DNA from 4 places in the Desulfomicrobium norvegicum genome. Region 1 is predicted to be linked to each of the others. Evidence: predicted binding sites of a transcription regulator. Region 1 holds the regulator's gene; each other region holds the start of a gene.
What was found. Region 1 encodes sigma-54, which starts transcription at its own class of promoters, with help from an activator protein. Its sites were predicted from a motif close to CTGGCACGGNNNNTGCTT; they were not measured.
Positions count from the first base shown of each region.

Region 2: the regulator sigma-54 is predicted to act here: its motif matches at 3,580-3,597, upstream of BMZ24_RS07460 (YeiH family protein).
Region 3: the regulator sigma-54 is predicted to act here: its motif matches at 2,497-2,514, upstream of BMZ24_RS07225 (periplasmic heavy metal sensor).
Region 4: the regulator sigma-54 is predicted to act here: its motif matches at 2,656-2,673, upstream of BMZ24_RS08085 (VgrG-related protein).

Region 1 is NZ_FOTO01000023.1:5,635-11,688, reverse strand. Features, by position in the region: gene kdsA (3-deoxy-8-phosphooctulonate synthase) at 1-187, shown strand, start outside; gene BMZ24_RS18915 (KdsC family phosphatase) at 177-701, shown strand; gene lptC (LPS export ABC transporter periplasmic protein LptC) at 698-1,234, shown strand; gene BMZ24_RS18905 (LptA/OstA family protein) at 1,250-1,762, shown strand; gene lptB (LPS export ABC transporter ATP-binding protein) at 1,759-2,481, shown strand; gene rpoN (RNA polymerase factor sigma-54) at 2,588-4,015, shown strand; gene hpf (ribosome hibernation-promoting factor, HPF/YfiA family) at 4,086-4,628, shown strand; gene BMZ24_RS18885 (PTS sugar transporter subunit IIA) at 4,632-5,081, shown strand; gene rapZ (RNase adapter RapZ) at 5,106-5,993, shown strand; gene BMZ24_RS18875 (PTS sugar transporter subunit IIA) at 6,008-6,054, shown strand, end outside.
Region 2 is NZ_FOTO01000003.1:326,539-332,592, forward strand. Features, by position in the region: gene pstB (phosphate ABC transporter ATP-binding protein PstB) at 1-460, shown strand, start outside; gene phoU (phosphate signaling complex protein PhoU) at 511-1,179, shown strand; gene BMZ24_RS07450 (hypothetical protein) at 1,306-2,601, shown strand; gene BMZ24_RS07455 (MlaA family lipoprotein) at 2,610-3,365, shown strand; gene BMZ24_RS07460 (YeiH family protein) at 3,662-5,404, shown strand; gene BMZ24_RS07465 (hypothetical protein) at 5,462-5,695, shown strand; gene BMZ24_RS19665 (hypothetical protein) at 5,731-5,901, opposite strand; gene BMZ24_RS07470 (c-type heme family protein) at 5,900-6,054, shown strand, end outside.
Region 3 is NZ_FOTO01000003.1:274,854-280,907, reverse strand. Features, by position in the region: gene BMZ24_RS07240 (PhoH family protein) at 1-1,073, opposite strand, end outside; gene BMZ24_RS07235 (TraR/DksA family transcriptional regulator) at 1,138-1,539, opposite strand; gene BMZ24_RS07230 (sirohydrochlorin chelatase) at 1,669-2,043, opposite strand; gene BMZ24_RS19405 (hypothetical protein) at 2,129-2,296, opposite strand; gene BMZ24_RS07225 (periplasmic heavy metal sensor) at 2,577-3,050, shown strand; gene BMZ24_RS07220 (two-component system sensor histidine kinase NtrB) at 3,131-4,825, shown strand; gene BMZ24_RS07215 (sigma-54-dependent transcriptional regulator) at 4,822-6,054, shown strand, end outside.
Region 4 is NZ_FOTO01000004.1:116,795-122,848, reverse strand. Features, by position in the region: gene BMZ24_RS08095 (response regulator) at 1-1,296, opposite strand, end outside; gene BMZ24_RS08090 (acyltransferase family protein) at 1,475-2,512, opposite strand; gene BMZ24_RS08085 (VgrG-related protein) at 2,725-3,630, shown strand; gene BMZ24_RS08080 (GNAT family N-acetyltransferase) at 3,632-4,135, opposite strand; gene BMZ24_RS08075 (D-alanine--D-alanine ligase family protein) at 4,128-5,150, opposite strand; gene BMZ24_RS08070 (D-alanine--D-alanine ligase family protein) at 5,147-6,054, opposite strand, start outside.

The DNA.
Region 1 (6,054 bases):
CCAGCGCGAGTTCGTGCCGCCGCTGGCCCGGGCCGCCGTGGCCTGCGGCTGTCAGGGCCTCTTCATGGAGATCCACCCGGACCCGGACAAGGCTCTCTGCGACGGCCCCAATTCCTGGCCCCTGGCCAAGGCCCGCACTCTTCTTTCGGAGCTTGCGGCCATCTGGAGCATCCCGAATGAATGCTGAACTGCTCGCCCGGGACGTGCGCCTGATCATCCTGGATGTGGACGGGGTGCTCACCGACGGCGGCCTCTATTATGACGAATCGGGCTGCGTAATGAAACGCTTCAACGTCCAGGACGGGCTGGCCATCAAGATGGCCCCGCAGGTCGGCATCGAGTTCGCGGTCATTACCGGCCTTGATTCCCCGGCAGTGCGCAGGCGGGTCACGGAGCTTGGCATCAGCCATTACTATCCCGGCCATCACCGCAAGGCCCCGATCCTGCGCCGGATTTCCGAAGAAACGGGCATCCCCTTGGCGCAGATGGCCTATGTCGGTGACGACTGGGTCGACGCGGCGCCCATGTCCCTGGTCGGACTGCCCATCGCCGTCCCCAACGCCCGCCCCGAGATACTCAAGCTCGCGGCCTGGACAACCAGATCCATGGGCGGCCAGGGCGCCGTGCGCGAAGCCATAGATTTCATCCTGCGCGCCCAGGGCAAACTCGAAGCTCTTTGGCAGGACTGGGTCCGGGAATGAAGCGGCTGCTGGTCGGGCTTTTGACCCTTGTCGTTCTGGCTGGAATCGCAATGCTCGGAAAACGGCTGCTCTGGCCCGAGCGCCTGGACAACCCGACGATCCGGAATCTGGATGTGGACTTGAGCCTCAAAGGCGTGAACCTGAGCCAGGGCAAGGACGGCAAGAAGCTCTGGAACCTCAGCGCCACCGGCGCCGACTACTCCGAAAACGGCGATGAACTCACCCTCGCCGCCCCGATCATCGTCTACTGGGGCGAGGAAGGCGGGGAACCCATCGAGGTTCGGGCGCCCAGGGGCCAGGTCTGGCAAAAAGAGGACCGGGCCAGAATGTGGGACGGGGTCAACGGCACCCAGGGCCAATACGTGATGCGCTCCGAGACCCTTGACTACACAGGACAAAACCGGACACTCGTTCTCGGCGGCACGGTTGAACTGACTGGCGAATCCATGCAGGGCCGCTCGGACACCCTGACATATTTTCTGGACACAGGGGACTTCCTGGCCCAAGGCAACGTCCAGGTCATCATGAACTGACAAGCGGGTTACCAAATGCGTTCACTCATACTTCTTCTCTTCCTCGCCTGTGCGACGCCTCTCTGGGCGGCCGAGACCGTCCCGGTCAAGATCACTTCCGACACCATGACCTACACCCAGAAAGGGGACCAGGTGATCTTCACCGGCTCCGTGTACGTCATTCGCCAGGACATCCAGCTCTGGTCCGACACGCTGACCGTGCTGCTGGAAAAAAAGGACGGCGCCAAGAACGCCACCCAGGGCGTGCCCGACGAGCAGGGAGCCATCAAGAAAATCATCGCCAAGGGCAACGTGCGCATAAAAGCGGACAAGGGTCGCACCGGCACCTGCGGAAAGGCCACCTATGAAGCCGACAAGGACCTTCTGACCATGGAAGACAGCCCCATGCTCATGGAAGGCGCCAACAAGATCCAGGGCGAGGTCATTAAGCTCTACATCAAGGAAAACCGCAGCGAAGTACTGGGCGGCAAGGGACGGGTCGAGGCCATCTTCAACACTCCCGCCGGCAAGCAGGGGCTTGGGCAGTGACCACCCTGACCGGGCAGAATCTGGCCAAGCGCTACGGAGCCAGGGATGTCGTGCGCGACATTGAACTTGACGTGAGCCAGGGCGAAGTGGTTGGCGTCCTGGGGCCCAACGGGGCAGGCAAGACGACCACATTCTACATGCTCGCGGGCATCGTGCGGCCCACGCGAGGGCAGGTCCTTCTGGACGGCCAGGACATAACCCGCTGGCCCCTGCACAGACGGGCCCGCGCGGGCATGAGCTATCTGCCGCAGGAAAGCTCCATCTTTCGCAAACTGACCGTGCGTCAGAACCTGCAACTGATTCTCGAATTTTCGGGATTCTCGCGGGAAGAGCAAAAGCGCACGGCGGACAGGCTGCTCGATGAACTGGGGATCACCCGCCTTGAAGGGCAGCTGGCCGCCTTTCTGTCCGGCGGAGAACGCCGCAGGCTGGAAATTGCCCGCGCCCTGATCCAGAATCCGAAATTCATCCTCCTGGACGAACCCTTCGCCGGCATCGATCCCCTGGCCGTGGACGACATCCAGGCCATCATCCGGGACCTTCGTGACAAGAACATCGGCGTGCTCATCTCCGACCACAATGTTCGCGAAACGCTCCAGATCTGCGACCGTGCATACCTTGTCCACGACGGCCGCATCATCCTGAACGGCAGCCCGGAAGAGATCGTCGCCGACCCGGGTGCGCGCAAGGTTTACCTCGGTGAAGGATTCAGCCTCTAGCGGACACGATTTTCCAAGGATTGCCAGGGCCTAAGCTTTATGGCAGATTCGTTACTGGGTAGTTTTTTAGCCTGCAATCCTCTGACACGGTGAAACCAAATCAATTATGGGCCTTGAACTCCGACAAAACCTCAAGCTGACGCAGCAGCTAGTCATGACACCGCAGCTGCAGCAGGCCATCAAGCTGCTTCAGCTCTCCAGATTCGAGCTTCTCGAAGCCGTTCAGCAGGAGCTGCTTGAGAACCCTATGCTTGAGGAGGGGGTCAAGGAAATTTCCGAGGAGCACGAAATCCAGGCTCCGGCCGAAACACGCCCGGAAGTCTCCTACGAAGACGCGGAACTGATGCGCAACGCGGACTGGGAAAACTACCTCGGCGATTTTTCAAGCACCGCCAAGCAAGTGCAGTTCAAGGAGACCGAGGCCCTGGAGGAGATGATGTCCTACGAGGCCAGGCTCTCGGGCAAGCCCTCCCTGGACGGTCATCTGCTGTGGCAGCTGTGTCTGTCCAACATCACCGAAGAAGAGGAGATGATCGGCGAGGCCATCATCGGCAACCTCGATTCCCAAGGCTACCTGATGAGCACCGCCGAGGACATCGCCTCCGAGACGCTCTCTCCCCTGGCCCTGGTGGAGTCCATGCTGCATCGTCTGCAGCGCTTCGATCCCGTGGGCGTGGCCGCGCGGTCTCCACGGGAATGCCTGCTCATCCAGCTGGAAATGCTGGGCCAGGACGATCCCATCCTGCTTTCCCTGGTGGGGGATCATCTCGAAGACATCGAGAAGCGACGCTACAAACCGCTCCTGCGCAAGTTCAAGATTCAGATGGAGGACCTCAAGGCCTATCTGGACATAATCCAGTCCCTGGACCCCATGCCGGGAGCCAGTTACGGCAGCGAGAGCACCATATATGTCAGCCCGGATGTCTTCGTGTACGAATACGAAGGGGATTTCGTCATCGTCATGAACGACGACGGCCTGCCCAAGCTGCAGCTGAGCCCCTACTACATGGACGACATGCACCTCGCGGTCAAAGGCCCGGACCGTGAATACCTGCATGACAAGATGCGCTCTGCCATGTGGCTCATGAAGAGCTTGCACCAAAGGCAAAGAACATTATACAAAGTGGTTGAAAGCATTGTCAGGTTTCAGCGGGGGTTTTTCGAACACGGCGTGACCAAGCTCAAACCGCTCATCCTCAAGGATGTGGCCGACGACATTGAAATGCACGAATCCACGGTCAGCCGGATCACCACGAACAAATACGTGGCCACCCCGCACGGCATCGTGGAACTGAAATTTTTCTTCAATTCCGCGCTGGAAATGGATGATGGAACTCAGGTCGGATCCGAATCGGTCAAGGCCATCATCAAGAAAATGGTCAGCGAGGAAGACCCGAAGCACCCCTACAGCGACGAAAAAATCGCCGCGGTGCTGAAAGAACGGCTGGACGTGAACATCGCCCGGCGAACAGTGGCCAAATATCGCGCAGTGCTGGGGATCGATTCCTCATCCAAGCGCAAACAGGTTTTTTGACATCCCGCCCTTTGGGCCGCCCCTTCCGGACGGCAAAAAGGGCTGACCCTCAACAATCGAGGAGGCTTCCATGAGGATTACCTTCAATTTCAAAAACTTCGATCCTTCCGACCATCTGCGCAAATACGCCAAAGACCGCTTCGGCAAGCTCGCCAAATTCACGGCCGGCACCCCCGACGCTGAACTGCAGGTCAATCTCGAAGTGGAGAAATTCCGGCATATCGCCGATATAGTGCTGACGGGGAAGAACGTACATATCTCCGCCCGCGAAGACAGCGAGGACATGTACTCCACCGTCGACCTCGTCTGGGACAAGCTTGAGGCCCAGATGCGCAAGGTCCGCGACAAGGACAAGAGCCGACGCAAAGGCGGCAGCGACAGCACCCGCATGGACGCCGGGAGTTTCGAGGACGACGCGGATGCAAAGCGCAAGCCGGTCATCCAAAAGACCGACGACTTCTCGCCCAAACCCATGATCGTTGAAGAAGCCGCGCTGCAGCTTGAAAGCACGGACAACGAATTCCTCGTGTTCCTCAACGCCGAAAGCGAAAGGATCAATGTCATTTACCGACGCAAAACCGGCGACTTCGGTTTGATCGACCCCGGGGTATAGGGAATGAAGCTTGCTGAATACCTGGACAAGGATTTGATCATCTCCGACCTCTCGGCCAGGACCAAAACCGAGGTCCTGGCCGAACTCGTTTCGACGCTGTCGGCCAAATATCCCGATCTTGACCCCAAACGCGTGGCCCAGGTCCTCATGGACCGGGAAATGCTCGGGACCACCGGCATCGGAGACGGCATCGCCATCCCTCATGGCAAGCTGGACAGCATCGATCAGGTTCTGGTCATCGTCGGCCGCAGCCACGAAGGCGTGGATTTTGCCAGCCTGGACCACAAGCCGGCCAGCATCTTTTTCACGGTGCTGGCTCCCTCAAGCGTGGTGGGCCTGCATTTGAAACTCCTGGCCACGGTTTCCCGCCTGCTCAAAGACGGATCGTTCCGTCAGGCCTTTGCCGACTCCCCCGGTCAGGACGGGTTGTGGCAGCTGCTGCAGACCGTCTAGCAAGAACGTATTCGGAGAACTCCCATGCAGCCTCAACCTGAACAGAAAAACGTGGTCATTGTCTCCGGCATGTCCGGTTCAGGCAAAAGCACGGCGCTCAAGGTCTTCGAAGACATGGGCTTCTTCTGCGTGGACGGACTTCCGGCGCGCATGGCTCCGGCGCTCATCGAACTGTTCTTCAACTCCTCCGCCAAAGACTACCCCGGGCTGGCCATGGGCATGGACCTGCGCCAGCCCGACTTCGTGGGTCAGTGGAAGGAAGTGCTGCTTGATGTCCAGAAGTTTTCCGTGCGGCCGACCATCCTTTTCACGGATTCTTCCAACCAGATCCTGCTGCGCAGATATGCCACCACGCGCCGTCCGCATCCTCTGGCCTCGGGCAACCTGGGACTGGAGGGGGCGCTGGAACGGGAGCGGGAAATACTGGAACCCATCCGCGCGCAGGCTGATCTGGTCATCGACACGTCGCATTATTCAGTGCACGATCTCAGACGGGTCATTCAGGACAAGTGGGAGAGCCTTTCTTCCCGCAGCCAGGGCATGCGTGTGCATCTCATCTCTTTTGGCTTCAAGTACGGGGCCCCGGCCGAGGCGGACATGGTCACGGACCTGCGCTTTCTGCCCAACCCCTATTTCGACGAGGCCCTGCGCCCCATGTCCGGAAAAGACGAAGCCATCGCCCGGTACGTGCTGGACAGCAACCCCGGGCACGAATACCTGCGTCGGCTTTTGGAATTTCTTGATTTCACCCTGCCGCTTTATGCGTCGGAAGGGCGTTACCGCCTGACCATGGCTTTCGGATGCACGGGCGGCCGCCACAGGTCCGTGGCCGTGACCGAGGCCGTTCTGGCACATCTGCGCGAACAGGGCTTCAACGTATCTGTCGAACATCGGCATTTCAGTCTTGGATAATCTTTGGAGGAGTAATGGTTGGAGTGATCGTGGTGACCCATGGCCAGTTTGGCAAATATCT
Region 2 (6,054 bases), on a different contig from region 1:
GAGCATCTACGAGAACGTGGCCTATGGGCTGCGGGTCAACGGCGTCAAGGACCGTGAATTCATCGATGCGCGGGTTGAGGAGAGCCTCAAGCTCGCCGCCCTGTGGGACGAGGTCAAGGACCGCATGGACCAGTCGGGCCTCAGCCTTTCGGGCGGGCAGCAACAGCGCCTGTGCATCGCCCGGGCCATGGCCGTGGAGCCCGAGGTGCTGCTCATGGACGAGCCCGCTTCCGCGCTTGACCCCATCGCCACCCAGAAGATCGAGGAGCTCATCCACGAACTCAAGAACAAATTCACCATCGTCATTGTCACGCACTCCATGCAGCAGGCCGCCCGCGTCTCCGATCGGACCGCATTTTTCTATATGGGCAAGCTCATCGAGGTCGGCCCCACGGACAAGCTGTTCACCCGTCCGGAGAACAAGCAGACCGAGGACTATATCACAGGCCGTTTCGGCTGATGCCCCCAGTTCTTCTGAATGGTCCGACAAATTTTTAAAGGAAGTGAAAGATGTATACGCATTTGCATGAAGAAATCGAAACGCTGAAGCTCAAGGTGCTGAAGATGGTCTCCCTGACCGAGGACGCGGTCCAGAAGTCCATCCAGGCCTATGTGAACAAGGATCTGTATCTGGCCGAAGAGGTTCAGGACGGGGACGTGGAAGTAAATCGTCTGGAGGTGGAGATTGACGAGCTGGCGCTCAAGCTGCTGGCCCTGGAGCAGCCCGTGGCCGGAGACCTGCGCTTCATCCTCGGGTGCATGCGCATCAGCGTCGATCTTGAACGCATCGCCGATGAGGCCGTGAACATCGCCGAGCGCTCCATCATGCTCAGTTCGCGGCCGCCGTTGCCTTTTCATCAGGACGTGCTGGAGATGGGCACCAAGGCCCTGGCCATGCTGCGGCACGCGGCCCAGGCGTTCTCATCCAGCAATGTGGAGGCGGCCCTGCAGGTCTGCCATCTGGACAACGAGGTCGACGTGCTGAACCACAAGAACATGCGTCAGGTCATCGAATACATGATCCACGAGACTCCGGCCATCGAGCGTTCCGTTCACACCATCATTCTCATCCGCCGCCTCGAGCGCATCGGCGATCTGGCCACCAATATTGCCGAATCCGTGGTGTTCATCGCCCAAGGCGTGAACATAAAACACAAACTGTATTTCGACGAGCGTTGATCCGGTACACGTACATGATTTGCAAGAGGGCGCCTGCGGGCGCTCTTTTCATTTACGGTGCAAAAGCTTGCGCTCACACCTCCAACTGGCTAGTGATCCCGGATACATCACCGTGGAGGATTGCGCATGCATCGCGCCCTGCTATTATGCCTTTTCGTTCTGGCCGCCTTCGCGCCGGCCAGTGCCTATGAATATCCGTTCAAGAATCCTTACGAGGCCACCGTGCTCGGCACTCTGCCGCGGGACGAATTTCCGTTGGACTCCATCCGTCCCTCCTCGTTGCGCGATCTCAACCCGTTGAGTGATCTGGGCGCGGTGCGCGAAAGGGAGCTCCTGCTGCATGAGCGTCCGGTGCCCGAAATCCTCTGGTATGACGACACCCTGCAGTACTCCGTTGCCCTGCAACGCGACGTGGCGCCGCTGCTGTTCATCATTGCCGGGACAGGCTCTTCCTACGATTCGGCCAACTGCCGCTTCCTGCAGGCGGTCTTTCATCGGGCCGGGTACCACGTGGTCAGCCTGTCATCGCCGACGTATCCGAACTTTGTGGTCAGCGCCTCCACGACCCAGGTTCCGGGGTTCATTCCCCGCGACGTGGCTGACCTGTATCAGAGCATGGACGCCATCGTGAACGAAATTGGCCGCGACAGGATATCCTCCTACAACCTGACCGGTTACAGCCTCGGCGGAACACAGTCCGCTTTTCTGGCGGAGCTGGACACGCGCGAAAAGCGTTTCGGATTCGACAAGGTGATGCTCCTCAATCCGGCGGTCAGCCTGCTGACCTCTGCCACCATCCTCGACCACCTGCTCTCCGACAACGTGGCCGACCGGACCGAGGCCGCAAGGGTCGTGGCCGATCTGGTCTCCGATCTTTCGGCGGCCTATCGCGGTAGCGACGAGGTCAATTTCGGCGACGAATTTCTTTTTGCATTGCACGGGAGCCGCTCCATTTCCGAAAAGGAGCTCAAGATCCTCATTGGCGTCGCTTTCCGAGTCTCTCTTGCGTCCATGGTTTTTACCAGCGACGTGTGCACGGGAGCGGGATACATTTCCCCAAGGGGGCACGTCATCGAGAAGAACGAGTCCCTGTCGCCTTATCTGGATGCGGCCGTGGGCGTGAGTTTCGAGGATTATGTGGACGAGTATCTCTTGCCTTTCCTGGCCTTCACGGATCCGGCCATGACCCGGGAACGGGCCGTGGCGGCCAGCAGCCTCGAATCCATCGCTCCTTTTCTGCGCGAGTCCACAAGCATCGCGGTCATGACCAATGTCGACGACCCCATTCTGACCCCCGACAACCTCGGTTTTCTGAAACGCACGTTCAACGGCCGCCTGACGCTCTATCCGGCAGGGGGGCACTGCGGCAATATCCGTTATCGGGACAATGTCGCGGCCATGCTCGATTTTTTCCGCAAGTGAGACATACCATGCGCATATTTCTTCTCTGCCTCATCCTCTTCGTCTCCGCCGGATGCGCCACCAACGGGCAGCATCAGCCCGGCCCTTTTCAGGCCCCCGTACATCGCGGCCTGCCCGAGGACCCGACCCTGGAGCGGCATTTTCAGGTCCATGATCCCTGGGAGGGATTCAATCGGAACATGTACCACTTCAACGCCCAGCTTGACCGCTACGTCTATCTGCCAGTGGTCCGCACCTACGAGGCGATCCTGCCGGATAGCGTTCAACAGGGCGTTTCCAATATTTTCAATAACTTGAAAGAAATACCGATTTTTGTGAACTCTGTCCTGCAAGGCAAGGCCAAAAAGGCTTCGGTCTCGCTGGGCCGCTTTGTCTTCAACACGACCATCGGCCTGGGCGGCATCATCGACGTGCTCGGCAATGGAGGCATCCCGCAGGAAAACGAGGATTTCGGACAGACCCTGGGCTTCTGGGGCGTCCCCCCCGGTCCGTATCTGGTGCTCCCCGTGTTCGGGCCCTCCGGAGTGCGCGACACGGGAGGCGTGTTCGTGGACGCGGCCATGACCATAAACCCATCGTACGGCCTCTTCCAGGACATGAGCTGGATTGCGCGCGAGTCGGTGTCCACCGGCGTTTACGGGGTCAAGGCTGTCGACGCGCGGCATCAGGTCAAGTTTCGCTACTACGAGACCGGAAGTCCCTTCGAGTACCAGTTGGTGCGCTTCATCTACTCCAAGAAACGCGAACTCGACATCGAGAAGTAGTTTTTTCTTTTCCCTGCCTTGAAAAGGCGTGGCGTTCCTCTCGAGCGGCCACGCCTTTTTTTATCGTTTTCCAAAATTTTGGACGGCTGCAGGATGCAGCTCTTGAAGTTTGCGGTGCTAACTTGTGTTTGCAGTGTAAATCGTGCTTTGCGCTTTTTTTAAGATGCGAAATTGTAACGCGCTGAAATTATGCGGTCTCGTATTTTTTGCAGACATGGCAGGGCTTTTGCTCTGGCTTCGTCGTCAAAATAACCGGCGAGAGAACGCTTCATAATCATCGAGGAGGAAGAAAACCAATGTCTGAAGAAAGCAGCAGCGTCGTCATCGACCACGGGAAAAGCCAGTGGTCGGATTTGTGGAAGAAAGAGGACTTCCTGGCCATCTGGCTCGGTTTTATCATTATTTCCGTCTGCATCCTGGCGTACACGACTTTTGGTCCCAAGGCGGAGTTTGCCGAAAAGATAGCCACCGCCAACCAGATCCAGGAAGCGGAACTGGCCAAGGCTCCGTTCAAGACCATCGCCTGGCACAATGCCCAGGATGCCAAGGGCAAACTCAAGGGCTCCGGTACCGCGTTTGGCAAATTTGCGTCCCACTGGACCAAGACGCCAGGTTCCTGGAAGACCAACCCCATGGATTCCCTGATCCGCTCCGAATCCCAGGCCAAGGCGCTCAACGAGAAGGCCATGCCTAAATACGAAGAGGCCAAGGGCAAGCTTGAAGTGGCACTCGCCGCTGCCGTGGCCGCGGAAGAGGCTGCGGCCGGCGCATCCTTCCAGAACCAGGCGCTCAATGACGAGGCCGCGGCCAAGATTTCCGAGTGGCGCGACGCGCACAAGGCTGCCGGAGATGCCAAGAAGAAGGTCGAAAACAAGCCCTACAACTACATTCCGTCCCTCATCGGCCTGTGCATCTTCATCGCGCTGATCTTCGGTGCGGGCATTGCCATGATGGGCAAGAGCGCGCCTGCGTTCCTGCAGGGTTTCGTGATTGTCTTCCTGGTCGCCGTCCTGGCGTACATTCTCGGCGGACAGGCCATCTCCAAGCAGTACGGTTTTGGCGCCGAAGCCTGGGGCGTGCTTCTGGGCATGGTCATAGCCAATACCGTGGGCACTCCCAAATGGGTCCTTCCGGCTTGTGAAGTCGAATTTTTCATCAAGACCGGCCTTGTTCTTCTGGGCGCGGAAGTGCTCTTCAACAAGATCGTGGCCATCGGCACACCCGGCATTTTCGTGGCCTGGGTAGTCACCCCCGTCGTGCTCGTGTGCACCTACATCTTCGGCCAGAAGGTGCTGAAGATGCCCTCCAAGACACTCAACGTCGTCATCTCCGCCGACATGTCCGTGTGTGGCACCTCCGCCGCCATCGCCGCTGCGGCAGCCTGCCGGGCCAAGAAGGAAGAGCTGACACTGTCCATCGGTCTGTCCCTGGTCTTCACCGCCATCATGATGATCGCCATGCCTGCCTTCATCAAGGCTGTCGGCATCCCGGAAGTTCTGGGCGGCGCCTGGATGGGCGGCACCATCGACTCCACCGGCGCGGTGGCCGCGGCAGGCGCGTTCCTGGGCCAGAAGGCCATGTACGTGGCCGCGACCATCAAGATGATCCAGAACGTCATGATCGGTGTTACCGCATTCTGCATCGCCGTGTACTGGTGCACGAAGGTTGACTGCGTGGCCGGCAAGACCGTTGGCGCAGGAGAGATTTGGCATCGTTTTCCCAAGTTCGTGCTCGGCTTCATCGCCGCCTCCATCATCTTCTCCATCCTGGATCAGGGCATGGGCAAGGATCTTGGCGGCGCGGTCGTGGATCACGGCATCGTCCGCGGCGGCACCAGGCTTCTGCGTGGCTGGTTCTTCGCCCTGTCCTTTGCGGCCATCGGCCTGTCCACCAACTTCCGCGAGCTGGCCAAGTACTTCAAGGGCGGCAAGCCGCTCATCCTGTATGTCTGCGGTCAAAGCCTCAATCTTGTCTTGACTCTGGCCATGGCCTACCTCATGTTCTACGTGGTCTTCCCCGAAATCACGGCCAAGATCTAAATTGTCTCGAAAAACAGCCGGGAGGATCTTCCTCCCGGCTTTTAAGGACGTATCGTCATGACTGAAAAAAGCCTGCCCGTAAGATTGAAGAATTTTGTTCTGACCATGGGCGCCGCCCTGGCCTTCGTCTACCTGTTCCTGCCTTTTTTGACCAACTCCTGTGGTGTTCTGAGCCGCATGTCCTCGTATCTGGACGATAATGGCATCGATCCGACCCGTTATTACTACACGGATGTTGCACAGGTGAAGGAAGGAGAGGATTACCTGCGTTTTGCCCTGGAGGAAAAATAGTCGAGGCGCCTCTCTTTGGGGGAAATGTGCTCAGATCAGGAGCAGCCGAACGGTTTCAGGTCTTGATTGGAGGACGGTAGAACACTAATGATTTCTATGGTGCCCTTTTTTGATTTGGTCTTGCCGACAGTCTGAGCGAACGCATCTTCATCCACTTCACACACGTTTCCACCGCCACGGGAAGCATCAATTTCAGGCGAGCCCATGCACCTTCTCAAGCCATCAAAGATACAGACCAAATTTGTTTCCGGGCTTTTGGTCGCCTCCATTGTTCTGGGCATCGTTTTTTCCGTCGGTTTTTATCTACACATGAAAAATGTCCTCGAGGAGGAGGTGCGGGACAAGGCCCTGCTCATCTT
Region 3 (6,054 bases), on a different contig from region 1:
CCGTTGTTGGATTCATTCAGATAGGGATTGTCGACCTGGCGCGTGTCGCCAAGGCAGATGCATTTCACGTTTTCGCCCATGCGGGTCAAAAGCGCCCGAGTCTCCGTGCGCGAAAGGTTCTGCATCTCGTCGATGATGACCACCGCGTTCTCAAGGTTCATGCCCCGGATGAAGGCGATAGGCAGAATCTCGAAGCGTTTGGGATTGTACCTGAAATTGCCGCTCTCGCTGTCGGCGAAGATGCGGTTGGCCGGGCGCAGGTCGTGCAGCTTCATGAGCAGATCGCCGATGTAGCGCACGTAGGGAGCCATCTTTTCCTCAAGATCGCCGGGCAGATAGCCGAGCTTGGCGCCGATCTCGATGACGGGTTTGACAAGGTAGATCTTGCGGTATGGATTGTCCTTCTTCTCAAGGGCCATGAACAGAGCCGCGGCCAAGGCCAGGAAGGTCTTGCCGTATCCGGCCTCGGACTGGATGGTGACCAGGTTCACGGCATCGTCGAGAAGCAGTTCCAGGGCCAGGTTCTGATAGACGTTGCGCGGCCGCACGTTCCAGACGTTGTGCTGAAAATCGATGAAGCGGGGCCCGGAGGTGGCGTGCATGTACGGCTGTCCGCCAACCCAGGCGAAGCTGTTGGCAATGGGCGGCTCGCCCTCGCGCACAAAACCGGTGTAGGACTGGGATTCGGAGCGGAAGGGATTTGAATCGCGGTACCCCTCGCTGGCGATGGCGTGGATGCGGGCCTTGAGCTGAAGGATGCGGTCGTTGGTGACCAGGATGGGCGCATCCACTCCGCTGTCTTTGAGTTCGTCAAGAATCAGGTCATCGCCGCTCTTGCTTTCCGCGTCCGTGAACGTCCGGGGCGGGAGGAACAGGACATCCGGGTCGTCCTGCAGGGCGGCAATGGCCTGGGCCACGATGTGGGCCACACGCGGCTCGCGCTTGAGCTTGTCCAGCTCTCGCAGAACGGTGTACGGCAGGATGACCCGGTTTTCCTGGCCGTTGCGCAGGGCGCGGATGCATTGGGGGTTGTCAATGAGCACATTGGTATCAAGTACGTAATTCTTCTGCATGGACGGCTCAATCCTTAGGGGCCGGTGGCCCCGGTCCGGACCATTGACGGGAGAGGGCGGCCGATCAGACTGCTGCCAGAACCCCGTCCCCAAGTCCGGTGCGTCCGAATTCTCCGGGATGCCTGTCGATCATCTCCTGGCACTCTATGCAGAAGAGCGCGCTCGGTATGGCCAGGAGCCTGCGGTCAGCAATATGCTCTCCGCACATTTCGCAGATCCCGTAGGAATCGTTGTCGATGGCCTTGAGGGCGACGGTGATGTCCCTCAGCAGCTTAACGTTGCGATTGTAGCGTATCATGTTCCAGTCCTGGGAGGAAGCGGTGCTGGCCTGATCCGCCAGATCCGGCTCAAGCTCCCGGTCCTGGCACATGGATTCCCGTAACCTTTCGTTTTCCCTTTCGATCTTCCTGAATTTTTCCCGCAGCCGAATCTCGATGTCCTGATGGATATGACAAACACGCGACATGGATACCTCCATTGTGTGTGGCAAGTCGGTCCACCCGGAACACCCGGATTCGAACTTCTTGCCGTTGAAGCACACTAGGATCCGCGTGTTTCGTACCGGAGACGAAGGCGAGGAGGTTTCATGACAGAGTCATCGGCCCGCATCCGCCAAAAGGCGATCAACTATGAGGCGCTCAAGGGCGGGATCGTCCTGCAGGGTCGGCTGGAGCACGAACTCGATCGCGGGGAATTCCTCCCGCAGGGCGGCGATCATTTCCGGAATGTCCTGCTCGATATGCACCCCGTTGTAGAGGAAGTACTGCATGACCACGATCCTGTCGCAGCCCTGCAGGACAAGGGCACGCACCTGGTCGGCCAGGGTCGGTTCGCCCAGGGAAAAAAAGGCCGGCAGGACCGGCGCGCCGCTGACTTCCCGCGCGACCCGCTCCACCATGGCCGTGAACTGCAAGGAAACCTCCCTGCGCCTGCTGCCGTGCCCAAGCACGATCATTCCGGTTTTACGCACGCACCCTCCCTGTAAACCTGTAAAGATGAAAAAAGGCCCCCCACTTGTTGCAGGCGGCCCTTGAACCGACGCGCTTCCGTCGATACTAATGCTTGTGATCCTCATGAGCCGCTGGAGGCTGCTCGTCGTGGACATGGTCGTGATCATGGTCATGGGGATGACTGTGGGTCAGATCCCCGTGGGTGTGTTCGTGCTCATGCTTGACCACGGTCGTGGTGGTCTTGCCTCTCAAACATCCGCAGCCCTTGCACATACGGACCTCCCTTACGCCTTGAAGCAGGCTGTTTGCGATAAATATGGAGGTCAAGGTAATCCTTTCCCCGGCAATGGCAATACCGGGAAAAATGCAATATATTGCACATGCACACGTCTTGTGCAGCAACCGGCACGCAAATCTCCTGCAGGACGCACGACCACAAATCTCAACAAGCTGAAATAAAACAACTTAAGCTTTTGGCACGACGCCTGCTATGTGAGGTCCAACCAAAGACATTCCACTACCTCCAGAATGTAATTGCAAAGGGAGCCTTAAAATGTACCTGAAACACCTCATAATCGCCGCCTCGTTGGTCCTGGCCCTCGCAGCCGGAGCCCAGGCCTACAAGAGCGGCTGTCCGGGACAGGGACACTACCAGGACTTCATGTCCGGCCTGACCCCCGAACAGCAACAGAAAGTCCAGGCAGTGACCGACGAGCACCACAAGGAACTCTTTGCCCTCCACAAGGAGCTCCTTGCCAAGCACGAAGCCATGGAAGCCCTGTTTGCGGCAACCCCGACCGACAAAGCCGCCATCGACAAGGCCGTGGCCGAAGTGAGCGAACTGCAGGCGAAAAAAGAGAAACTCAATGCGGACTACCGCGTGGAGTTGACTGAAATCGCCGGAAAGCCCGTTCCCATCGAATCAGGCAGAGGCTGCGGACGCATGTCCGGATGCGGAGCACACTCCAGCGGCGCCACCCCAGGCGTCGGCTCCGCTCCCGGATGCCCAGCCGCACAAACCATGTAAAACCTTCTCTCTCCCTCCCTTGAAAAGGGCAAAGGCCGTACCCCCTGCGGCCTTTGCCTTTTCCTTGAGAAAGGCAGGCCATGGAACTCGTTCTCCCGTCTCGCAGCGATCGCACCATCATGATGGCCACCATGGCCGTGTTTGTCCTTGGTCTGGCGCTGAGCTTCTCCACATGGCGCAATCTGCGTCAGCAGCAGGAATCCTTTCACGAGCACGCCCTGGTCACGGCGCGCGCCATCGCCACCGGGATCGAAATCAATCTGCGCCGGGAACTGCAGTTGCCCGCGACCCCCGAACACACCAACACGCTTCTGCACCTCCATCGCACCCTGGCCAAGGAACTGCTCCAGGACTACATCAAGCGCACCGACGCACGCTTCATCGGCCTCTACAACCCCCTCGGGCACATCCTGCTCTCCTCGCACAATGATCCAAAGGCGATCCAGGGCCAGCTGCCGACCATCGCCTGGGCGAGCATCGGCAACGCCGGGGAATGGAGCGGCGAAATGAACTTCGAAGGCCAGCCCATCATGGTCCTGGGCCGCATCTCGCACCTGACCACCGCTCCCGCCTGTCCCGACGGCCAGTGTCCGCCGGACAAGCAGCCGCCGCTCCTGCTCATCGGCGTCGACATGACCCACCATCTGGCGGCCTTCGGCAAATACAAGCGCACGGCCATCCTGCAGACCGGGTACATCCTGGCGGTGACCATCGTCTTCTGGATTCTGCTCCTGGGATTTCTGCAACGCAACGAACAGCACAGACGCCTGCAACGCCTGGAATCCTTCAACGCCCGTCTGCTGGACAACATGCCCGACGGTCTGCTGACCCTTTCCGCCGACGGCACGGTCGTGGCGGCCAATCCGGCGGCCACAAGCCTCATGGGCGGACTCGGCCTCGTGGGGCAGCCGCTCTCCGGCATTTTCTCGAATCTGGGTCTGACGCCGGACAGGCAACCCGGACAGGACTGGAGCACTCTCAAGACGGCCGACCGGCATCTGGAAATTTTGCAACTCCCGTTGAAGGATGGATCGGAGCAGCGCCTCGTGCTGATTCGCGACCGTACGGAACTGGCCGGTCTTGAGCGCGAGCTGCACCGCAATGAAAAACTGGCCGCCATCGGCCGCATGGCGGCGGGTGTGGCCCACGAGATTCGAAATCCGCTCTCGGCCCTGCGCGGATTCGCCCAGTTCTTCGCCAAGAAGCTTGCCGGACGCGACCCCGAAGAGCTGTATGCACGGACCATGGTCCAGGAAGCGGACCGCCTGAACCGCGTCATCACCGATCTGCTCTTCCTGGCCAGGCCAAGGCAGCTGAGCTTCGCCCAGGTGCCCCTTGCAGAGATTTTCCGGGAAGTGCATACTCTCTTGTCCATGGATGCAGGCGCCAGAAACGGTCGCCTGGAACAATGGACGGATGCCCAAACCGTGCAGGCCGACCGGGACGCCCTGAAGCAGGCGATCATCAACCTGCTCATGAACAGCGTCGAGGCCCTGCCCGAGGAAGGCGGCCTGATCGAACTCTGGTCCGAGCCCGCCGCGAGCGGGACGTGGATTCGCGTCCGGGACAACGGAACAGGCATGAGCCCTGAAGAGCGCGAGCACGCCCTGGAGCCGTTCTTCACCACCCGGGACAAGGGCACCGGCCTTGGCCTGGCCATCGTCCACACCATCATGCAGGAGCATGGCGGCAGCATCCAGATCGAAACGCCGGCGACCGGAGGCACCACCGTCTCCCTTTTCTTCCCCGCCAACCAAACCGGGAGCAGCACATGACCTCACAGTCCACAGTCCTCGTGATTGACGACGAACCGGCGCACAGGCTCATGGTCCGCGTCGTCCTCGGCGACGCGGGCTTCAAGGTGCTGGAGGCGGACAACGGCTCGTCCGGCCTGGCCACATTGCGCGCCAGGCCCGTGGACGTCGTCCTTCTGGACATGCGCATGCCGGGCATGAGCGGCCTTGATGTGCTGCAGAAGATGCACGAGGAAGGGATGACGACCCCGGTGATCATGCTGACAGCGTTCGGCAACGTCAGCAGCGCCGTCGAATCCATGAAGATCGGGGCCTGGGATTATCTGACCAAGCCCACGGACAATGACGAATTGCTGGCCGTGGTCAAAAAGGCGGCGGAACACGTGCGCCTGACCCGCGAAAACCGCGACCTCAAAAAACAGATCGGCCGGTTGCAGGAGACCAGAATCATCGGCAACAGCCTGGAAATCCGCAAGGTCGTCGAGCTCATCGAACAGGTGGGCCCAAGCGAAGCCAACGTGCTCATCCTCGGGGAATCGGGCACGGGCAAGGAACTCGTCGCCCAGCAGCTGCACGAGCAGAGCACGCGCGCCAGGGGTCCACTGGTCAAGGTCAACTGCGCGGCCCTGCCCGAGAACCTGCTCGAAAGCGAACTTTTCGGCTATGTGCGCGGCGCCTTCACCGGCGCGGCCCAGGACAAACCCGGACGCTTCCAGCTGGCCGGGGGCGGCACTCTCTTTCTCGATGAAATCGGCGAACTGCCCCTGACCTTGCAGGCCAAGATCCTGCGTGCCCTGCAGGAACGCATCGTCGAACCCCTCGGCGGCGTGACCCCGGTCAGCATCGACGTGCGCTTCATCGCGGCCACCAACCGCGACCTCCCGGCCATGATCGCCGAAGGCAAATTTCGCGAAGACCTCTATTACCGACTGAATGTGCTCGAAATACGCATTCCGCCCCTGCGCGAACGCATCGAGGACATCCCCCTGCTCGTCGACTATCTGCTGGACAAGCTCGGCCGCAAAAACAACCGCCCGATCCGCACCGTCAGCCGGGAATTCCTGGACGCGCTGGGCCGTCATGAATGGCGGGGCAACGTGCGCGAGCTTGAAAACGTCCTGGAACGCGCGCTCATCCTCTGCCGCGGGGACATCCTGGACCTGCGGGACCTCCCGGATCACCTGCTGGCTCCCGCCCCGGCCGCCCGCCCGGCGCAGTTCGTCCAGCCCGGAGAAAGCCCGCTGGAAACC
Region 4 (6,054 bases), on a different contig from region 1:
AATGTCGGAAAGCAGACGGGAGAGCCGATTCGTGGAGCGAATGGCCGCTTCGAGATATTCCTGCTGCTCGACATCGGGTTCCGTGGTCTGAAGCAGTTGCAACATGCTCAATACGCCATTGAGGGGCGTTCGTATTTCATGACTCATGTTGGCCAGAAATTCGGATTTGCTGCGGGATGCGTCCTCGGCAGCTTCCTTGGCCCTGTGCAGATCCTCCTGCGCTATCCGTCGCTCCAGCGCCATGCGGTCGAGGGCTTCGGCCACAAGCCCCAGTTCTCCGGCGTCATGGTCCACCCCGGTGGGCCTGGTGTAGTCGCCGGTCCGGAAACGCTCGGCGGCCATGACCAGCGCGTTGATTCTGGGCATGACAAAGGTCCTCTCCGCAACCCAGGCCATGACCAGGGCCAGCAGGGCCGCGCAGGCAGACAGAAGGAGGCCCGTGGCCATTGCTTTATGGGCGTCGGCGCCAATGGAAGCCTCGGGCACTCCGACAAAGAGGGTCATGTACGGTTCCGCCCCGTGTGCGTGTCTGATCTTGCAAAACGCGTTCATGCGGCTGAGGCCGTCGGAGCCCTTGCTGACAAAAACCCCGCTGTCCCCGCCCTGCTTCGATTTCGCCCAGGCTACAGGACTGACGAATTCCCCAAGGGGAAAAGATTCATCGACGACGGACCTGTAGATGCGTCTGCCCTCATGATCGGCAATGCCCAGAAAGGAATCGTCTGGTAGATGCTGCCCGACAAAAAATGAATGAAGCCTGGTCAGATCGAGAGCCACGGTAAGAACCCCTTTAACCTGCCCCCGCTCATCCAGGAGGGGATAGGCGAATGGAAAGGACGGAATCGAGGTCCCCCTGGAAACGATAAATTCTCCCGGAGAAAAATCCCTGGTGCGCATGGCGTCCCTGAAATGCTTGCGGTCCGCAAGACTGCCGAAGGACATGGGCACGGCCGAAGCCAGTACCTCCCCTTTTGGATCAGTCAGGGCGAGGTTGGTATAAAGAGGGTTGTGAAGCAGAATTCGCTTGAAGATCGCCATGCAGCCATCGACATCCCGGTTTTGAACCCGATCCATGACCGACAAGGTCGAAAGAGTCTGCCGGGTCACCTCGGAGGTCCTTTGCTGCACCCCGGCCATGGCCGTGACTATCCGGACCAACTCTCCCTCGGCGTGGCGAAATGCATTGTCGCGGCTCTGGAGTCCATTGAGCAAAATGATTCCCAGTGCCGGCAGCACCGACAGCAGTACCAGGCCGAAAAGCATGGCCCGCAAGGATTGGAAAAAAGCAAGACGCATGAGAAGGCTCCCAAGCCCTGGAACACGGGTGCATTCCTGGGCTTCTTGTATGCCTCATAACGCGCTGACGAAGAAAAGGGAAGGAATCAAGCAAAGCCGAATGCCTCCTTCCACGCGCCCGGGCCAGTGTCGGAACACTGCCCCGGCGTCATGAAAGGATAGCCAAACAGCTGATCTCTTACCAACCGATGAGCATGCGGCTTTTGTTGGGAAAGGCTCTTTTGACCCGTTTGGCCACTGCATAGGAGGCCCAGATGACAAGCGGCGACAGGATGGGCAAAAGATGCAGCCCGTAATAGGGCCTGTAATATGACTGAACCGTTGAAATGAGATAGATGATCCAGCCATGCAGAAAATAAATGGCAAAACTTGAGCCAGCCAGTGTTTTAAGCAGCGTGCTATCAATATGTTCGTATTTGTGCAGAAAAACCATAAAATAAACGCACAGAATCTGCTTCTGTATAAATGCTATGTCTATCCAGTTGAATTCAAATGGATTTTTCTGCAAGTTTCCGGATGCTTCGAAAAAAGCTGCCTGCACCAATGCCAGAAAAATCACACATCCCAGCAGGTGAAAATCCTTGCCCTTAAAGTTATCATATATAAAATCTCTTTCCATTGAACATAAAATACCAAACATGTAGACTGGAGAAAAATATATCACAGACTGAACTATGGACCAATTATTCACAGGCCTATGCATTAAAATCGATATCAAAGAAAGAATTGATATTATGTATATCTTTTTACGTAGATCTATTCTTATAAACCAAATAAACAAAGGAGATATTATAAACATGGCCATTATGAACGGAATATACCAATAAACCATGACGCCTCCATACCAGTAGTACAGAAGTGTCGGACGGACTATCTGATCGTAAAAAGTAGCTTCAGGACCAAAATAAAACTCCGGAAATGGCGCTTTTATGACCAATGCCCAGATAACGGGCAGAACGGACAAAATGAGATACGGTACGTACACATTCTTGAATTTCTTTTCCAAAAATTTGCGATAAACAAATTTGGGATAGAAAACATGATGAAAAAGAAATCCTGAAATGAAAACGAAAAGGGATGTCCCGCCTGAAATCAGATTGGCCAGCACCCGCTCGCCAAAACTGTCGATCACCCATCCGGTGATGCCGTAGCAATGGCCGATTACAATCAGAACAATCGCAACCGCTCGAAAATACTCAAAAGATCTCAGATGCATGCGTTCCACTCAAGGAAAAAGGTTGACGGCAGCCAAGCCGCCGCGATCACAATCAGACCAACCACATCCGACAAACCAGAAAAAAATTCCCGGCATCCCGCCGAAAAAACGCTCCGCCCGCGCCATGCCTGACCTGCCCGGGTCTGGCCCAAAATCTGCTAAGATTGCCCTGAAGCACCGCCAGCGACACGATTTTGACATGGAGACGTTACATGAGCCTTCTTGATCCCATCCAACTGATGACCCTCATGGGAACCAAGCCCGAGCGCAGGAGCCACAAGGCGGCGCTGGAGGACGGGTTTCAAAGCCACATGCGTCAGGCCCTGGGAACCAAAGACATAAATGAATTGAGCGCGAACCTTGGCGGCTCATCCATGGAAAATTCCCTCATGCGGGATGCCCTGCACGGACTGGCCGCCATCATGAAGCAGCAGTCTTCCTCGGACGCGGGGACAGGCCAGGCGCGAAGTTCCCGCAGGCAGAGCCCGACAGGCTCCCTGTCCGCGACCTTCGAGTCCGGAACATCGGGCGTGAACGCCATCGGCCATGACAGAAACGGCGGCACATCCTACGGAACCTATCAGATCGCGTCCAAGCCCGGCACCATGAAGGACTTCATCGCATTCCTGCGTGACAAGGAGCCAGGCTGGGCCTCGAAACTCAAGGCTGCCGGACCCGCGGACACGGGCTCGACCCGGGGACGCATGCCGGATGTCTGGCGTGAAATCGCGGCCGAAGACCCGGATAAATTCGGCGCGCTGCAACGAGATTTCATCGAGGCCACCCATTACGCCCCCGCCCGCGACAAGATTTTGGCACGAACCGGCGTGGACATGGACACCATGCCATCCGCGGCCCGCGAAGCGCTTTGGAGCACGGCGGTTCAGCATGGAGCCGGCGGAGCGGCCAGGATCTTCGGACGGGCCATCAAAGCCATCGGCACGGAACAACCTGAACACCAGTTCGCGCAAAAACTCATCGACAAGGTTTACGACAGCCGCAAATCACAATTCGGCTCCTCCACGGCCAGCGTGCAGGCCAGCGTGAAAAACCGCATGAACGTGGAGAAGGAAATGGTCCTGGCCATGCTAAGTGGCGACAACCAGTCCGTGGCCTAGTTCAATCCCGCTCCAGGGGCCCGATATTCTTTGTAAAATAGAGGATATCCTCGCCCGGGGCATAGTAATCGCGAATGCGGGCCTCCAGGCTGAAACCGCAGGACAGATAAAACCTTTGCGTCGGCGCGTACTGTTCCCGGGACGACGTCTCGGCGATGAGCTTGCCTCCCTTGCCCCTGCGCAGCCGCGCCTCCACTTCCGCCAGCAGCGTCCTGCCCAGCCCCTGACCGCGCATCTCTTCATGCACCGCGATCCAGTACAGATCATGGGTGCTTTCGGTGCACGGCGTCGGGCCATAGCACGCATAGCCCAGGGGGCCACGCTCCAGTGTTTCGGCGAAAACAAAAAAATATCCGCTCTCTTCTCCCTTGGCCAGACGCTCGGTCACCAGTTCCTCGGCCACATCCACCTCGGAAGCTGAAAAAAAGGCCGTGGAGGTCACGATTTCGCGCACGGCGTGTCTGTCCTCGGCGCGTACCTGATCGCGAAAGAAAATCTCATGCACGGCCGGTCTTCTCCCTCTGCCCCGCCCTCTCCAAGGCATCGAAGACGATGTCCCGGACCAGTGCGGCATGGTCCAGTCCGGCCTGCCTGGCCGCAGCCACAAAGCCCGCGTCCGGGGAAATGCACGGATTCGGATTAACGTCGATGATGTTGACCAGGCCGCCGTCGCCGACACGAAAGTCGATGCGTGCGTACCCGGCCAGATTGAAAAGTTCCCAGCAGGAAACGCCGATCCGCGTCATCTCCCGGGCCAGGGCTTCATCCCCGGCAAGATCGAAGCTGCGCGTGGAGGCGGCGTAATCCGCGCTGTCCTGTTCCCATTTGGCCGCATAGTGCAGGATGGCCGGACCGGGTGTCGCCGCATCGAAGACCATCTCCGCCAGGGGCAGCGCGCGGACCTTCCCGCCCGACTCCGCCAGCAGAGCCAGATTGAACTCCCGGCCGCTTACATAGCCTTCGGCCACGCAATCCCCGCCCATGCGCGGCGCCAGTTCCTTCATGACCGCCAGCAGCTCTTCGCGCGCACGCACCTTAACGACGCAGTCCGGGCCAAGGCCTAGGGAGGCATCCTCGAAACGCGCCTTGACGATGTATCTGCCAGGCCCGGGGAAAACGCCCCGCTGCAATTCCCCAAGCGTCGCACCGCAAGGCACGGGCAGCCCGGCCGCATGCATGAGCCGCCTGGCCAGGGCCTTGTCTCCGGCCAGACTCATGCTGCCCTCGTCCGCCCCGGTATAGACAAGCCCGGCCTTGCGAAAAAGGGCCGGCGCCAGGCATGCGAGGCTGGACACCCCATGACAGGACTCGACCAGGTTGAAGACCACATCGGGCCTGCGGTGCGCCAGGGCGGCCTCAAGCGCCGAGGGATCGGAACCAAGGACATGCTCCGAGGTCCGCCAGCCGCAACGGGCCAGGCTCTCGCGCACGCTGCGGGCCTGCAGCACCGTGTCGAGGGCGTCGGGGGAAGCGGCGTCAGGGACGCTCTCGCGTACCACGGCCACATGCAAAGGGCTCACGTGCGTGTCCTTGGAGCCCTGTTTTCGGCTCTGCGCATGGCTGAATCCATGATGCCCCTGATGAGTTCGGCATACTCCAGACCGATCTTGCCGCAGAGAATGGGCAGATCTGAGCTCTCCGGATTGAGGCCCGCCAACGGATTGACCTCGATGAACCGGGCCTCGCCCCGCTCGTCCAGACGCACATCGACACGCCCGGCGTCCAGGCATCCAAGGGCCTGCCATGCCGCGCGGGCCACCTCGGCGGCCTGCTCAGCCGGGCCGTCGGTGGCCAGTTCGTAGAGCGCCCGCTCGCGCCATTCCTGCTTGTTGGCGTAGGTGTAGGCGCAGGCGTCGCCCCGGGCGGTGGCGAGCACCTCCATGACCCCGAGCACCCTGCACTCCCGGCCGCTGCCCAAAATGCCTACCGTGAATTCCCGGCCCGGAAGAAACGTCTCGACCAGGGCGGGCTGACGATACGTGCGCAGGACATGCTCGCAGATCCCGCGCAATGCCTGCCGGTCCCTGACCAGGGACTTGTCGCTCACACCCTTGCTGGACCCTTCGGCTACGGGTTTGACAAAGAGCGGAAAAGGCAGATCGATTTTTTCCACCTCGTCCATGCTGTTCACGATCCTGAAATCGGCCGTGGGCACGTCGTGCGCCCGCAGCACCGCGTTGGTCCAACCCTTGTGCAGGGACAGGGCCAGCACTTCGGGCCCGGAAAAGGTGTAGGGAATGTCCCACGCGTCCAGCAGGGCCGGGACCTGGGCCTCGCGGGCCAATCCGAGCATGCCTTCGGCGAAATTGAAGACCAGGTCCCAGCGCCGCCCGTCAGCCAGGGCGCGCACCAGCGGCCCGACCCCGCCGATCAGCTCCACGTCGTGCCCCTGGGACAAAAGCGCCGCTTTGACGGCTTCGACGG